DNA from 4 places in the Streptomyces olindensis genome. Region 3 is predicted to be linked to each of the others. Evidence: riboswitches for the same ligand, from Rfam matches in the RefSeq annotation. Region 3 holds a riboswitch; each other region holds the start of a gene.
What was found. A riboswitch is a leader RNA that binds a small molecule or an ion and turns the genes downstream of it on or off. The one in region 3 is predicted to bind cyclic di-AMP.
Positions count from the first base shown of each region.

Region 1: it holds a riboswitch for cyclic di-AMP, as region 3 does, so the genes downstream of both, ABZ948_RS35325 (M23 family metallopeptidase) here and ABZ948_RS06690 (LysM peptidoglycan-binding domain-containing protein) in region 3, are expected to answer to the same signal.
Region 2: it holds a riboswitch for cyclic di-AMP, as region 3 does, so the genes downstream of both, ABZ948_RS27255 (transglycosylase family protein) here and ABZ948_RS06690 (LysM peptidoglycan-binding domain-containing protein) in region 3, are expected to answer to the same signal.
Region 4: it holds a riboswitch for cyclic di-AMP, as region 3 does, so the genes downstream of both, ABZ948_RS18095 (M23 family metallopeptidase) here and ABZ948_RS06690 (LysM peptidoglycan-binding domain-containing protein) in region 3, are expected to answer to the same signal.

Region 1 is NZ_JBEYZD010000084.1:21,808-25,767, forward strand. It holds gene ABZ948_RS35320 (aldo/keto reductase) at 1-246, opposite strand, end outside; gene ABZ948_RS35325 (M23 family metallopeptidase) at 396-1,427, opposite strand; cyclic di-AMP (ydaO/yuaA leader) riboswitch at 1,439-1,595, opposite strand; tRNA gene ABZ948_RS35330 (tRNA-Met) at 1,886-1,959, opposite strand; gene ABZ948_RS35335 (alginate lyase family protein) at 2,014-3,246, opposite strand; gene ABZ948_RS35340 (dihydrofolate reductase family protein) at 3,341-3,960, opposite strand, start outside.
Region 2 is NZ_JBEYZD010000047.1:28,057-32,016, reverse strand. It holds gene eno (phosphopyruvate hydratase) at 1-1,132, opposite strand, end outside; gene ABZ948_RS27255 (transglycosylase family protein) at 1,464-2,150, opposite strand; cyclic di-AMP (ydaO/yuaA leader) riboswitch at 2,155-2,321, opposite strand; gene ABZ948_RS27250 (LysM peptidoglycan-binding domain-containing protein) at 2,550-3,530, opposite strand; gene ABZ948_RS27245 (cytochrome P450 family protein) at 3,711-3,960, opposite strand, start outside.
Region 3 is NZ_JBEYZD010000008.1:24,976-28,935, reverse strand. It holds gene ABZ948_RS06695 (HAD family hydrolase) at 1-446, shown strand, start outside; gene ABZ948_RS06690 (LysM peptidoglycan-binding domain-containing protein) at 410-1,174, opposite strand; cyclic di-AMP (ydaO/yuaA leader) riboswitch at 1,178-1,356, opposite strand; gene ABZ948_RS06685 (polyprenyl synthetase family protein) at 1,820-2,830, shown strand; gene ABZ948_RS06680 (LolA family protein) at 3,063-3,960, shown strand, end outside.
Region 4 is NZ_JBEYZD010000025.1:350-4,309, reverse strand. It holds gene ABZ948_RS18100 (alpha-galactosidase) at 1-978, shown strand, start outside; cyclic di-AMP (ydaO/yuaA leader) riboswitch at 1,289-1,449, shown strand; gene ABZ948_RS18095 (M23 family metallopeptidase) at 1,454-2,377, shown strand; gene ABZ948_RS18090 (DUF6250 domain-containing protein) at 2,549-3,265, shown strand; gene ABZ948_RS18085 (SGNH/GDSL hydrolase family protein) at 3,411-3,960, shown strand, end outside.

The sequences.
Region 1 (3,960 bases), on a different contig from region 3:
GTCCGCGCGGTTGCCGCGCGCCCGGAGCCACTTGCCGAGGACGGTCTCGGACTCGCCGCCCTGGTTGCCCTCGGCCCAGGCCGAGTAGACGTCGGCGGTGTCGACGAAGTTGCCGCCGGCGGCCGTGTAGGCGTCGAGGACGGCGAACGACTGGTCCTCGTCGGCGGTCCAGCCGAAGACGTTGCCGCCGAGGGCGAGCGGGAAGACCTCGAGGTCGGAGGAGCCGAGTTTGCGCAGAGAAGTCATGCTCTGCGTCAACGACCGTACGGGAGAGCCCCATTCCACGGTGGACGCAAAACTCCCGTAAACACCGCCGCCGACAGCGGACACCGGCGGCTCCGACGTCGGGGGGGGCGTCGTCAGGGCCACCGGTGCTCCGCCAGGCGTGCGTCTGCTTACGGGTTGAGGCCCTTGCCCCTGAGCCACGCCATCGGGTCGATGCCGCTGGAGGAGCCGGCGGCGTGGACCTCGAGGTGGAGGTGGGCTCCGGTGACGTTGCCGGTGGCGCCCACGCGGCCGATGACGTCGCCGGTGCTGACCTTCTGGCCGACGCTGACGCCGATGGAGGACTGGTGCGCGTACCAGATCTCGGTGCCGTCATCGAGGGTGAGGACGGTCTTGTAGCCGTACGAGCCGTTCCAGCCGGCCTCGGTGATGGTGCCGCTGTGGACCGCCTTGATGGGGGTACCGGTGGGCGCGGCGAAGTCGAGGCCCGTGTGGTAGCCGGAGGACCAGTAGGCGCCGGCCTGGCCGAAGCTGGAGGTGATGGTGTACGAGGAGGTCGGCAGCGTGAACTGCTTGGCGAGGGCGGCGAGTCGCTCGGCCTCGGCCTTCTTCCGGGCCTCCTCCTCCGCCTTCCGCTTGGCTTCGGCGGCCTTGGCCTTGGCTTCCTGCTCCGCCTTGGCGGCGGCTTCCTTGGCGGCCTTCTCGGCGGCGGCCGCGGCTTCCTCGGCGGCCTTGGTCTCGATCTGGTCCTGCTGGTGCTCGACCTGGGCCATGATCCGGGCCCGCAGCGCCTCACCGGCGTCGGAGCCGCCCTGCTCGGTGTCCGCCGTGGCGGTGCCGAGGCTGCTGAGCGGAGTAGCGGAGCCCTGGGGGGTGTCGTCGTCCGAGATGAGGGAACCCACCGAGGGCAGGTCCGGCACGGAGATCGACACCGGCGGCTTGCCGGTCTGGGCGCTGGCCATGCCGCCGGCGCCCACGGCGGCTATGACGCCGACGCCCAGGACGGTGGAGCTGCGGGCGAGTCCTCCGCCGCGCTGCTTGGTGACGCGATGCCGGCCGCGGACGGGACGGATGGACTCCGCGGTGGGGTTCCACTCCTGGAACGGGCCCTCGTCGGTGCGCTGACCGCCGTAGCCGAAGGTCTCGGTGTCGCGCTGGTCCTGCGCGAACGGGGCCGCGGGGGCAGGCCGGTTGGACGCCACGTAGGCGTACTCCTTTCCTTCCTTCTCGCCTACCGGGTTAGCTGACGGGTTCGGAGCAGGAAGGTCTCCTACGCGCGTATACCGACCGTGCTTCCACGGCGGCATTCGCCCGATTCACCCCAAGTGGTGGTTCCCCGGTTCCCTTTCGGGATTCGGCGCGTGCGCACGGAGCCGCCTTCTGTGACGGCTGGGACGACCGCGCTGCGTTATCGAACGTTAATGGAGGCGCGGTGTGTATTCCAGCGATTCCACTTGATCATTAACCTTTTTCGCGCGGACTTACCTGCCATGACCGGCCCAAATCGGGCGAGTTGGCCGCCTCACAAGTGACTCGTGGGTTCTGACGGTATGTCAGTTGTTATGCGGAGTGACGTGGTTCGCTCACCGACAGTGAGGGGGAGTTCCGGGAAATGCACCGAGGGCCGGAACCCTTTCGGATTCCGGCCCTCGGCCTTCAGTAGCGGGGACAGGATTTGAACCTGCGACCTCTGGGTTATGAGCCCAGCGAGCTACCGAGCTGCTCCACCCCGCGTCGTTGTGACACCAGTGTACGCCATCCGCGGGACAGCTCGCGCACACCCGCTGCTCAGCCGCCCGGGTCGCCCGCGTGGGTCAGGGTTTCCCAGGCGGTGAACAGGCCGTCGGTGCCGGCGGGCCGGGCCCGTGCGGCCACCTCGCGGGCGGCCGGGACTGGCGCGCCGAGGCGGCCCTCCAGGTGGTTGAGGGCGACCTCCAGGTGCGGCCCGAGGCCCGGCTCGACGCGGCCGTCGCACAGCCAGGTGGGTGCCCGTGCGCCCCGTTCGTGCCGGGCGTGCAGGGCGAGCGCGGCCGTCAGCCGGTCCTTGACCTCGCCGTAGAGGTCGACGCCCTGGTGCCAGGCCGTCTCGGCGATGTGGGCGGTGGCGGCGAGGGAGGCGCCGACGTGCCGGAAGGAGCGACAGGTCTCCTGGGCGACGCCGTCCCGGTACATGGCCTGACCGAACCAGTACGACGCCATCCGCTGCGGGGTGGCGACGCCGGAGCCCGGCACGGTGAGCGGGGAGAGGCCGTCCTTCTCCAGGTAGAAGTAGGCGGGCACGCGCTCCCGGAAGCGCTCCAGGGCGTGGCCGAAGGCCCGGTGGTCGTCGAGGAAGACGGCGATGGCGATGACCGCGTCGGTCGCCACCAGGTCCCAGGACCCGCTGAAGTCCGGGTTCGTCGCGGCGACTTGGGGGAGATGGGCGGTGCGCAGCATGCCCTCGAAGCGCTGGACCCGCTCGTCGGGCCAGCCCCCGCCGCGCGTGTGCCGGACGATCTCCGCGGCCCGGGCCCAGACCGACCCGGTCCACCCGGCCTGCACCGCGGCGTTCGCCCCGGTGTGCCGGCGCAGCGTGCCCGACCAGGCGTCCATGATCTGCCGGGCCTTCTCGGCGTGCTGCCGCCGGCCGGTGACGCTGAAGAGGAGGGCCTGCGTGTAGGCGGCCAGGGCGTCCGCGCGCTCCTCCGCGCAGCCGCGGCCCCGAAGGTCACCGGCCGGGCAGACGACGGTGCCGTACGGCTCGGCCCGGTGCCGGTACGAGCCGTACCTGCTGTCCCGCATGTCGAGGTACGCCTTCAGCCAGGGCTGCTTCCCGGCGGTGACGTGCTCGCGGACGGCGTCCAGCTGGGCCCTGTCGACGAGGACGCCGGGGTGCGTGAAGGGGGTGTCCTCGGGCAGGGCCGGGCCCATGGCGCGGGCGTCCGGGCCGGCGGGGGCGCAGGAGGAGACGAGGAGGGCGAGCGCGGTGAGCAGGGGTACGAGCAGGACCGCCGCCGTACGTCGTCGCCGCGTCGCCCACATGCCCACCGCCTCCGTTCCGTGGTCCGGGCCTCGGAGGCAGCGTGACCCGCGAGGCGGCGGGGGCGCAGGATCTGTTGGGCCGATCGGCCCGCACTCAGTGCGAGAGGTGGTGGTTCGGGGCCTTGGCCCGCTCCTCGTGCTCGGGCAGGACGACGACCTCCACTCCCCCGGCGGCGAGGACACCGCTGCCGTCGGCCGCAGCCACGAAGGTGTCCGGCTCGCGCCAGGCCGTGACGACCCGGCGTACGCCCGCGTCGAGGATCAGCCGGGCGCACGGCGCGGGACGGGAGGCGCGGCGGGCGCACGGCTCCAGGCTGCTGTAGACCGTCGCGCCGGGGAGCCGCGGATCGGCCGGGTCGATCTTGGCCAGGGCCGCCTCCTCGGCGTGCACGACCGGGTCGCCGCCCTCGCGGGAGTGGCCGCGGGCCAGTTCCGTGCCGTCGGCCGCGACCACCACCGCGCCCACGCTGAACGCCGTGTCCGAGGGCGGGCACCGCTCCGCCAGTGCGCAGGCGCGGGCCAGCCAGTGGTGGTCGGCGGCGGCCGGGAGGGGGCCGGTGCCCGGGGCGGTCGGTTCGTAGCGCATGAGGACAACGTCCTCGATCCGCCGGGTCTCCAGCAGCCGGAGCCGGCCGGACTGGTAGCCGCCCGGGCCGAACAGGCGGGGTGCCGCGGGGTCGCCCACGAAGAGCGGGGCGAGGACCAGCTGGAGTT
Region 2 (3,960 bases), on a different contig from region 3:
CGGCCAGGTCGGCGATGGTGACGTCCTCGGTCTCGCCGGAGCGGTGGGACATCATGCACTTGAAGCCGTTGCGCTGGGCCAGCTCCACGGCGTCCAGGGTCTCGGTGAGCGAACCGATCTGGTTGACCTTGACCAGGAGCGCGTTGGCCGCGCCCTCCTCGATGCCGCGGGCGAGGCGCTCGGGGTTGGTGACGAACAGGTCGTCGCCGACGAGCTGGACCTTGTCACCGAGCTTGTCGGTGATGGTCTTCCAGCCCTCCCAGTCGTCCTCGAACAGCGGGTCCTCGATGGAGACCAGCGGGTACGCCTCGACCAGCTCCGCGTAGTACTCGGTCATCTCGGCGGCCGAGCGGCTCTTGCCCTCGAAGGTGTAGGAGCCGTCCTTGTAGAACTCGGACGCGGCGACGTCGAGCGCCAGGGCGATCTGCTCGCCGGGGGTGTAGCCGGCCTCCTTGATGGCCTCGAGGATGAGGTCGAGGGCCTCGCGGTTGGAGCCGAGGTTCGGGGCGAAGCCGCCCTCGTCGCCGAGGCCGGTGGCCAGGCCCTTGCTCTTCAGGACCTTCTTCAGCGTGTGGTAGACCTCGGCGCCCCAGCGCAGGGCCTCGGAGAAGGACTCCGCGCCGATCGGGGCGATCATGAACTCCTGGATGTCCACGTTGGAGTCGGCGTGCGAGCCACCGTTCAGGATGTTCATCATCGGCACCGGCAGCAGGTGCGCGTTCGGGCCGCCCAGGTAGCGGAAGAGGGGGAGGTCGCTGGCCTCGGAGGCGGCGTGGGCGACGGCGAGCGAGACGCCGAGGATGGCGTTGGCGCCGAGGGAGCCCTTGTTGTCGGTGGCGTCCAGGTCGAACATGGCCTGGTCGATCAGGCGCTGCTCGGTGGCGTCATAGCCGACGAGCTCCGGGCCGATCTGCTCGATGACCGCGAGGACGGCCTTCTCCACACCCTTGCCGAGGTAGCGGTTCGAGTCGCCGTCGCGGAGCTCGATGGCCTCGAAGGCGCCCGTGGAGGCGCCGGACGGGACGGCGGCACGACCGGTGCTGCCGTCGTCGAGGCCGACCTCGACCTCGACCGTGGGGTTGCCTCGGGAGTCCAGGATTTCCCGGGCTACGACGACGTCGATGGACGGCACGAGCATCTCCTTCTTCATGTGACGCGGTGACGCGGGTCGCGTGGACCCGGCGAGGTGCGGGCCGGTGGCTCGCGACATGAGCCTAACCGGCTCCGGGCGATCGGCCACCGGGTCGCCCACCCCATGGACAGAACCGAGAGTAAATTGTTTCCGAACGGAACAAAGCCGAAGCGCAAAGCCCGGCGGAAAAAACCCCGCCCCGGCGCGTACGGGGGAACACGCGCCGGGGCGGGGAGCCCGTGGGGACGGGGGTGGGCCGTGCCCGTGGGGGCGGGCGGGCGGCCCTGTGGGGGGCGGGCGGGCCGCCCCCTGGGGACGGGCGGGCCGCTGCTTACTTCAGGTGCAGCTGCTGGCCCGGGTAGATGAGGTTGGCGTCCTCGACGATGTCCTTGTTCAGCTCGTAGAGCTTCTCCCAGCCGCCCTTGACCTTCTTCTCCGCGGCGATGGAGCTGAGGGTGTCGCCCTTGACGACCTTGTACTCGCCATCGCCCTTCTTGACCTTCTTGCCGGTCGGGGTGGTGACGGTCTTCTTCGCGGCCGGGCGCTCGTCGGAGCGGGAGGCCGGCTGCTGCTGGGTCTCGCGGGTCTCGGTGCTCTGCTGCGCGGAGCTGCCGGAGTCGCTCGAGGAGCCGCCGCCGGTGTAGCCGGCGCTCGACAGGCCCTTGCCGCAGACCGGCCAGGCACCCTTGCCCTGGCTCGCCAGGACCTTCTCGGCGATCTCGATCTGCTGGGCCTTGGTGGCCTGGTCGGCGGTGGAGGCGTACTTGGTGCCGCCGTAGCCGGACCAGGTGGAGGCGGAGAACTGCAGGCCGCCGTAGTAGCCGTTGCCGGTGTTGATGGACCAGTTGCCGCCGGACTCGCACTGGGCCACGGCGTCCCACTCGGAGGCGGTGGCGGCGGAGGCGTTGCCGGCCGCCATCAGCGGGGCGGCGACGGCGGCGCCGGCGACACCGGCGACGGCGATGGCGCGAGTGGCCTTGGACGGACGACGGTGCTTGCCCTTGCCGGAAAACAGCATGGATGGATCCCCTCACCGACGCCTGCGAGGTGAGCTGTCGGGTTCGGGCCGGTTGAGTTGCCCGGCCGCGCCCCTCCCGGGACGCGGCTTCACCCCAAGCCCGTCCGGCACAACTGTCCGGTCGGGCACCTACCTTGGGTCCCCCGCTCCTGCCTACGGCGCTTGACGCGACGACTGTTCCCGTGCGGCCGCTGGCAGGATTCGGCGTTGCGGCAGCCGGGGCTCGCGGTGGCGAGCGGTCATGACCGTAGACACGCGATCGACGGAATTTCAAAGACGATCAGGGCTTCTGAGATCTATCTCTCACCGCACTTATACGGGACATTCACCGCGAAACATGACGCGAACTCGCGCGGTTTCGGGGCGACTTCCGCCGCGGTTTCCGCTCTGCCCCACCGACTACTCCTCGTCCGCTTCGGCCCCTACTGTGAGCCTCTGACCGGGGCGGATGAGGTTCGGGTCGGTGCCGACGGCGTCCTTGTTGCCGGCGTAGAGCGCGTGCCATCCGCCGCTGAGGTCAAGGGAGTCGGCGATGGACCAGAGGCTGTCGCCGACGCGGACGGTGTAGGAGCCGTCCGTGGCGTCGCGGGACGCGTCGTCGCCGCGCGAGGCGTGCCGGCCCGTGGACTCGTTCGCACGGCCGTCGGCGGGCTCGGTGTTCTCATCGGCGCTGGGGCCGCGGTGGCGGCCGGAGCCGGTGTCGGTCAGCGCCGAAGAGGTGCCGTCCTGCCGCGAATTGTCGGACTCGCCGCTTCCGGACGTGGCCGAGGGGGAGCTGTCAGGCTCCCGGCCCTGGGACGCGGACTCTCCGGAATCGGACGACTTGTCGGAGTCAGCCGGTTCGTCCTTCGACGTCGACGGCGCGTCAGGGGACTCGGACGTCGAAGGGGACGAGGAAGGAGTCGACGAGTCGGCCGACGAGGAGGTCGAATCGGAGGAGTCGAGCAATCCCGGCGAGTCGGTCGGATCGGACGAGTCGGATGAGTCGGATGCACCCGACTTCGAGTCCTGCTGGAGGCCGGAGAGCAGTCCGCAGGTGCGCCAGGCGCCGACCCCCTGGTCGGCGAGGATTCTCTCGGCCACGGCGATCTGCTGGGCGCGGCTGGCCAGGTCGGCACTCGCGGCGTAGTCGAGACCGCCGTGGTTCTCCCAGTCCTCCTGGGAGAGCGCGAGGCCGCCGTAGTAGCCGTTGCCGCTGTTCTGACTCCAGGCGCCGCCGGTCTCGCAGTCCGCGACCCGGTCCCAGGTCGTGCCGTCGGCCGCACTGGCACCGGAGGCCCCGAGGAGCGGGATCGCGATGGCGGAGCCGGTCACTCCGGCCGCGACGAGGAGAGCCGGAGCCTGGCGGGGGCGACGGTGCCGACCGTTCCCGGAGAGCATACGGAGACCTTTCGCGAGACAGCAGTGACCGGCGCGGCGCAGAGGCCCGGCCGCGCTGATGGGTGAACGTATCGGCAGACGATCACTTGTCACAAGTTCATGCCGCGCAGATCACGTGAAGATCACAGGTCTGACGGCGTGTCATGTTTAGCCGTTCGCCCCAGTGGTGAGGGCGGGCTGTCATGCCGGTGTGAACTCCACCGGCAGGGTGCGCAGCCCCCGCATGATGAGGCCGCCGCGCCACCTCAGGTCGGCCGGATCCGCCGCGAGCCGGAGGTCCGGGAGGCGGGTGAGAAGGGTGGCGAGGGCGGTCTGGCCCTCCAGGCGGGCTAGCGGGGCCCCCAGGCAGTAGTGGATGCCGTGGCCGTAGCCGAGGTGCTGGTTGTCGCGGCGGGAGAGGTCGAGCACGTCCGGGTCGGCGAACCGCTCC
Region 3 (3,960 bases):
CCGCGGTACGGGTCGACCGGCGTGAGGAGCTGTGGGACGAGCCCATCAGCAAGGTGCTGCTGCGCCACCCCTACCTGACGGACGACGAGTTGGCGGCGACGGCCCGCTCGGTCGTCGGCTCGCTGGCGACGGTGACGATGTCGGGGCCCGGCACGGTCGAGCTCCAGCCGTGCGGCGTCACCAAGGCGACGGGACTGGCGCTGGCCGCCGAGCACCTGGGGCTGCGGCCGGCGGACACGATCGCCTTCGGCGACATGCCCAACGACATCCCGATGTTCGACTGGGCCGCCCACGGCGTCGCGATGGCCAACGCGCATCCCGAACTGAAGGCCGTGGCCGACGAGGTCACCCTGTCGAACGAGGACGACGGCATCGCCGTCGTCCTCGAGCGACTGCTGGGCGGGACGGCTCAGTACGGGCCGAAGACGTTGTCGATCGAGCCGTAGCGGTCGGCCGCGTAGTTGCAGGCCGCCGTGATGTTGGCGACGGGGTCGAACGGGTCGTAGGGGGTGCCGGACACGTGGTAGGCGGCGAAGGTCGGGTCGATGACCTGGAGCAGGCCCTTGGAGGGCGTGCCCTTGGCGGCGTTGGAGTCCCAGTTGTTGATCGCCTGGGGGTTGCCGGACGACTCGCGCATGATGTTGCGGTAGATGCCGTCGTACGACCCCGGGATGCCCTTCTGGGCCATGATGTCCAGCGCCTCGCGGATCCAGCCGTCGAGGTTGTTCGCGTAGGTCTTCGCGGCGGCCGGGGTGGCCTTGGTGATGCCGCCGGCCGGCTTGGTCGGGGCGGACGACTGCGTCGCCTTCTTCTCGGCGGCCGCCTTCGTCGTCTCCACCTTCAGCTTCAGGCCCGGGTGGATCAGCCGCGGGTCGTCGCCGACGGCGGCGCGGTTGTCCTTGTAGAGCTGCTTCCAGCCGCCCGAGACGTCGTACTTGTCCGCGATGCGGTAGAGCGTGTCGCCCTTGGTCACGGTGTACGTGAGGGACTTGGCGGGCTGGGCCGCCTGGGGCGCGGTCTGGGCGGCGGGCGCGCTCTGGGCCGGCTGGGCGGCACTGGCCTGCGTCGCGCCGAGCAGCGGGAGGGTCAGGGCGGCCCCGCCGGTGCCGGCGGCGACGACGCCTCGGGTGAGCGGGCTGGTTCTGGGGCGACGGTGCTTACCTCGTCCGGGCATGGCGATGTTCCTCTCCGGCGCCTGCGAGGTGAGCTGTCGGGTTCGGGCCGGGAGGTGCCCGGCCGCGCACGGCGTTGTGCTGCCGTGCGCGGCTTCACCCCGAGCCGTTCCACGTCGTGGACCGGCGACTTACCTGGGTCCCCCGCTCCTGCCCTGCGTGAGTGAGTCGGTGTGTGTGGGGAGTCCGGGCGGCGGCAGGATTCGGCGTCCGCCGGACAGGCCCGGAACGTATGCGAGAGCACATGTCGGGAACAAGCACCGGGGTCACATATCGAGCTTGTTGACCTTGGTCGGGGGATATGAGCGGCTTGATCCTTTGCGGGAGCCAAGGCTCAACTTGCTTTCGGTGAACGGGGGTACGGGAGGGTGCCGGGGTCCGGCTGTCGAGAGGGAGAAGTGATTCAACTCACTGATCACGACCTGGGGCGCAATATCCCGCAAGGGGAATTTGCTTACCCAATACGGCAAATCGCATATGAGCGGCTACTTCCGGGAAAGTCGATAAATGTCTGTTGCCGCCCGGCCTGTAACCATGGGCGCTGGCGGTGATCGAAACGTGACCGGATACGCTGACTCGAGTGATGGCAGCGACCTATCGACAATCCGTGTGATCACCGGCAGACACCAGCAGACAGGAGACCCCTCGTGACCGACGTCGGGCCGTTCGGGCTGAGCGTGCGGGACCAGGCTCTGGAAGCCGATGTCCAGGCCGGGCTGGCGGCTGTCGAGGAAGGCTTGCTCGAGGCCACCAAGAGTGAGGTGCCCTTCATCACGGAGGCCGCCCAGCACCTGGTGCGGGCCGGCGGCAAGCGGTTCCGGCCGCTGCTCGTGATGCTCTCCGCCCAGTTCGGTGACCGGTACGCGCCCGGGATCGTGCCCTCGGCCGTCGTCGTGGAGCTGACCCACCTCGCCACGCTGTACCACGACGACGTGATGGACGAGGCCGCCGTGCGCCGCGGCGTCGCGAGCGCGAACGCCCGCTGGGGCAACTCCGTCGCGGTCCTCACCGGCGACTTCCTCTTCGCCCGCGCCTCGCACATCCTGGCCGACCTCGGTCCCGAGGCCGTACGGGTGCAGGCAGAGGCGTTCGAGCGGCTGGTGACCGGGCAGATCCTGGAGACGGCCGGTCCGCAGGACGGCCGGGACCCGGTCGAGCACTACCTGGACGTGCTGGGCGGGAAGACGGGCTCGCTGGTGGCGGTCTCGTGCCGGTTCGGCGCGATGATGTCCGGCGCCGACGAGACGGTCGTGGACGTCCTGACCCAGTACGGCGAGCGTCTCGGCGTCGCCTTCCAGCTCGCGGACGACGTCCTGGACATCGCCTCCGACTCCCACGAGTCCGGCAAGACCCCCGGCACCGACCTGCGCGAGGGCATCCCCACGCTCCCGGTGCTGCGGCTGCGCGAGCGGGCGGCCCGGCTCGGACTCGCCGACGACATCGCCCTGTGCGAGCTGCTCGACTCCGACCTCACCGACGACGCCCGGCACGCCGAGGCCCTGCGCCTGCTGCGCGCCCACCCGGCGCTGGACCAGGCCCGCAGGGACACCGTCCGCTACGCCGAGGACGCCCGCTCGGCGCTGGCCCCGCTGCCGGAGTGCACCGCCAAGACGGCGCTCGTGGAACTGTGCGACGCGGTGGTGCACCGGGCCGGCTAGCCCCGGGTTCCCCGGACGACCCCTACGGGTCGGGGGAGAAGCGGCCCCCTCGTGTCATACCGCAGCAGTACGTGGAGTTGAGCCCGGGGTCTGACGTATCTCCCTGGCCGATTTGGTCAGATGGAAACCACGGAAGACACCACTCCTCACCTGTTCGGGTGAGAATGGCGGCTCAGGGACGAGTGCGTGGACGACACGGACAGCCGCCGCCGACCACGGAGGTAGGGCACACATGGCACCGTACGCATCCGACGACAACACGACCGGCGGGGAGGTCGACGAGCAGCACTCCCGGCGGCGCAAGGCCGCCCGGTACGTCGTCCCGGTCACGGTGGTGGGGGTGGCAGCCGCGACGATCGGCCTGGTCCCCGCACTCGCCGACTCCGGTGACCCCGACCTCCCGAAGATCACCGCACAGCAGCTCATCGAGAAGATCGCCAAGTCGGACGTCGAGCAGCTCTCCGGCACGGTGAAGATCAGCACGGACCTCGGCCTGCCGAACCTCGGCGGCCTGGAGTCCAGCCTGATGTCCGGCGCCGCGGGCGGGAACGAGGGCGGTTCGTCCGCCGACCCGACGGCCAAACTCACCGAACTGGCCTCCGGCACGCACACCCTGCGCGTCGCCGCCGACGGCCCGGACCGGCAGAAGCTGTCGCTGCTGGAGAACGCCGCGGAGTACAGCCTCATCCACAACGGCAAGGACGTTTGGGGCTACGACAGCAAGTCCAACGAGGTCTACCACGGCACCGTCCCGCAGAGCGCGAAGGACGACCGGGCGCAGGAGCCGCCGGCCCTGCCGAAGGACTTCGCCGAGGAGGCCCTGAAGGCCGCCGACGACACGACCTCCGTGACCGTGGACGGCACCGCACAGGTGGCCGGCCGCGACGCCTACAAGCTGCTCATCAAGCCCAAGCAGTCCGGCTCGACGGTCGGTGCGATCACCGTGGCCGTGGACTCCGAGACCGGTCTGCCGCTGAAGTTCACGCTGACCCCGGCGGGTGGCGGTTCCGCCGTCGTCGACGCGGGCTTCACGCAGGTCAGCTTCGCCAAGCCGGCCGCGTCGACCTTCGACTTCACGCCGCCCAAGGGCGCGAAGGTCACCGAGGAGAAGGACGCCGGCAAGAACTCCG
Region 4 (3,960 bases), on a different contig from region 3:
GACCAGGTGCACGGGCTCGGCATGCAGTTCGGCATCTGGGTCGAGCCCGAGATGGTCAACCCGGACAGCGAGCTGTACAGGGCCCACCCCGACTGGGTGCAGTACCAACCGGGACGAAAGAGGACGGAGTTCCGCAATCAGCTCGTGCTGAACCTGGCCCGCGAGGACGTCCAGCAGTACCTGTGGGAGCAGCTCGACGGGCTCCTCTCCAGCGCCCCGATCGACTACGTCAAGTGGGACTTCAACCGCTGCTTCACCGACGCCGGCTGGCCGGACGACCCCTACCCGCAGCGGCTCTGGGTCGACCACGTGCACGCCCTGTACGCCCTGCTGGACCGCCTGCGGGCCGCCCACCCGGGCGTCGCCTTCGAGTCCTGCTCGGGCGGCGGCGGCCGGATCGACCTCGGGGTGCTGAGCCGCACGGACCAGGTGTGGACCTCCGACAACACCGACCCGCTCGACCGGCTCGCCATCCAGCACGGCTTCAGCCAGCTCCACCCCGCGCGCGTGATGGCCGCCTGGGTCACCGACAGCCCGAACGCCATGCTCAACCACCGGGCCAGCTCCCTGCGGTTCAGGTTCGTCAGCGCCATGGCCGGGGTGCTCGGGGTCGGCGGGGACCTCACGAAGTGGACGCCGGAGGAGCTCGCCGAGGCGAGGGAATGGGTGGAGCTCTACAAGGAGATCCGGCCCGTGGTGCAGCGCGGCGACCTCTACCGGCTGCGGCCCCCGGAGGGCGGCCTGAGCGCGGTGCAGTACGTCCTCGGCGACGAGACCGTGGTCCTCGCCTGGCTCCAGGCGCAGCGCTTCGGCGAGCCCGTGCCGGCGCTGCGGCTGCGGGGTCTCGACCCGACAGCGGTGTACGAATGCCTCGAAACGGGCGAAGTTCACCGGGGCGCCGTGCTGCTGCACCACGGGCTGCGGGTCGGCCTGCGCGGGGACCTGGATGCCACTGTCGTCCGTCTTAAGCGGAAGTAGTCGTTCTTGTCCGAATAGGTCGCTTCGGTCGTTTGGATATAACGTGCCCCGATCGTAAAGGAGATGGGGTCGGGGTGCGTGACCATCGTCATATTCGTGACGATCCGTTGTCGCCATGTTCACGTAATTCCGGCGTTATTCAGGGTCATTGCGGAAAACGGGAGATCGGCAATCCACGCTCGGTGACGGGAAATGTGGCGGCGCGTCAAGAAAAACGCCGTCACAGGCAACCGCAAGCTTGTCCCGTTGCGTCTTGGTCGCTTACGTTCCACACCAATCCGGACGGACGCCTAATCCTGCCGCCGCCCGGAGCCCGCACACACTGACCCGTGTACGGCAGGAGCGGGGGACCCACAGGTACGACGCCTGTTCCGGTTCCCGGAACGGCTTGGGGTTAAGCCACGCCTCGGCGCGGCCGGGCATCTCCAGCCCGCACCCGACAGCTCACCTCGTAGGCGCCGGAGAGGAATTCGCCATGCCCGCGAAGGGTAAGCACCGCCGCCCGAAGACCCAGCGTTTCACCCGCTCCATCGCCGTCGCCGGAACCGGCGGGGCCGCTCTCGCCCTTCCGCTCATGGGGGCCGCCGGCGCCCACGCCGCCACCCCGCAGTCGGCCCCGGAAAAGGCCGTCCAGTCCGCTCCGGCCGCCGAGAAGCAGGCCCCCGAAAAGGCCACCGGCGCGCGCACGTACACCGTGAAGGCCGGTGACTGTCTCGCGAAGATCGCCGACGAGCAGGACGTCAGCGGTGGCTGGAAGAAGCTCTACGCGGACAACCGTGACGCCGTCGGCGACGACCCGTCGCTGATCCACCCCGGCCTGAAGCTCTCGATCGGCAAGAAGGCGGCGGCGAGCGCGCCCGAGGCGCCGTCCGCGCCGAAGGCCTCGGCCGAGAAGCCGGCGAAGAAGTCCTCCGCGGCCGAGTCGCCCGCGAAGGCGGAGACCGCCGCGAAGCCGGCCGCGGCCAAGCCGGCCGCCGAGAGCAACGCCGGCGGCTACACCTCCCCGGTGGACGGCGCCACCGTCGGCACCCCGTACCGCATGTCCGGCAGCATGTGGTCCAGCGGCTACCACACCGGCGTCGACTTCGTCGTCCCGACCGGCACCTCCCTCAAGGCCGTCGGCGCGGGCACGGTCGTCTCCGCCGGCTGGGGCGGCGCGTACGGCAACCAGGTCGTCGTCAAGCTGAACGACGGCCACTACGCCCAGTACGCCCACCTGTCCCAGCTCTCCGTCTCGGCCGGCCAGACCGTGACCGCCGGCCAGCAGGTCGGCCTGTCCGGCGCGACCGGCAACGTCACCGGACCGCACCTGCACTTCGAGATCCGCACCGCGCCGGGCTACGGCTCGGACATCGACCCGGTCGCCTTCCTGCGCTCGCACGGCGTCTCCGTCGGCTGACCGACCGCACGACCACCTGCCTGACACGCGACCGTCGGCCGGACCCCGATCCCCGGGTCCGGCCGTCGGTGTGTCCGCCTGCCGACGGGCCCAAGGGATCGACAGCGGGCGGCAGTTGGGACACAGTGATCCCGTCGTGAGTGCAAGCGCTTTCTGAAGGAGCTGTGTCCCGTGCCGACCACCCGCAGAACGTTCGGAGCCCTGGCCGCCGGAGCGGCCCTCGCGGCCCTCGCCCCGACGACGGCCGCGCACGCCGCGCCCCGGCACCGCCGGCTCATCGCCCACGACGACTTCCGCCACGGACTCGGCCGGTGGGCGACCGAACTGCAGGACGGCGGCAGCGTCACCGCCTCGCGCGGCGTCCTGGAGATCGACGTGCCGAGCGGGGCGACGGTCTGGTTCAGGCAGCGGCTGGAGGGGCCGTACGTCCTCGGGTACACCGCCACCCCCGTCTCCGAGGGCGGGGTCAACGACCGCGTCTCCGACCTCAACAACTTCTGGAACGCCACCGACGTCCGCTCCCCGGAGGACCTCTTCGCGACGCCCCGCGGCGGGGCCCTCGACGAGTACGACCACCTCACGACGTACTACGCCGGCTACGGCGCCAACTACAACACCACGACCCGGCTGCGCCGTTACGTCGGCGAGCCCGGCGTCCGCCCCCTGGTCTTCGACTACGCCGAGCCGCTGCTGGTCCCGAACGAGCCGAACCGGGTCCGGATCGTCTCCGACGGCTCCACGGTCAGGTGGTGGAACAACGGGCGGCTCGTCTTCGACCACACCGACCCGCGGCCCTACACCGGCGGCCACTTCGCCTTCCGGACGGTGTGGAGCCATTTCCGGATCACGGACTTCCGGGTCTGGCGGCTTGCCCCGAAACATCCCTGACGGGCCGCCTATTCCTCAGTTGGCGAACACTTTAGGAGTGGCTTATCTCACCGCCCGTCAACCCTTTCCTACGGTCGCGTAGGTCACATTCGAGGGTGAATCATGAACGGCTGTGGCAGACGATTCGAAGAGTGACAGCAGAGCAGTGATCGGGTCGTACGTGGCGGTGGGGGACAGCTTCACCGAGGGCGTCGGTGATCCCGGCCCCGACGGGGCGTTCGTCGGCTGGGCCGACCGGTTCGCCGTCCTGCTCGCCGACCTCCGGCCCGAGGGCGACTTCCGGTACACCAACCTCGCCGTACGCGGAAAGCTCCTCGACCAGATTGTGGCGGACCAGGTGCCGCGGGCCGTCGACATGGCCCCGGACCTCGTCTCGTTCTGCGCCGGGGGCAACGACATCCTCCGGCCCGGCACGGATCCGGACGAGGTGGCCGAGCGCTTCGAGCGGGCGGTCGCCCAGCTCACCGCCGTGTCCGGCACGGTGATGGTGACGACCGGTTTCGACACGCGTGGCATGCCGGTGCTCAAGCACCTGCGGGGCAAGATCGCCACCTACAACGGACACGTCCGGGCCGTCGCCGACCGGTACGGCTGCCCGGTCCTCGACCTGTGGTCCCTGCGCAGCGTGCAGGACCGCAGGGCCTGGGACGCCGACCGGCTGCACCTGTCGCCCGAGGGGCACACGCGCGTGGCGC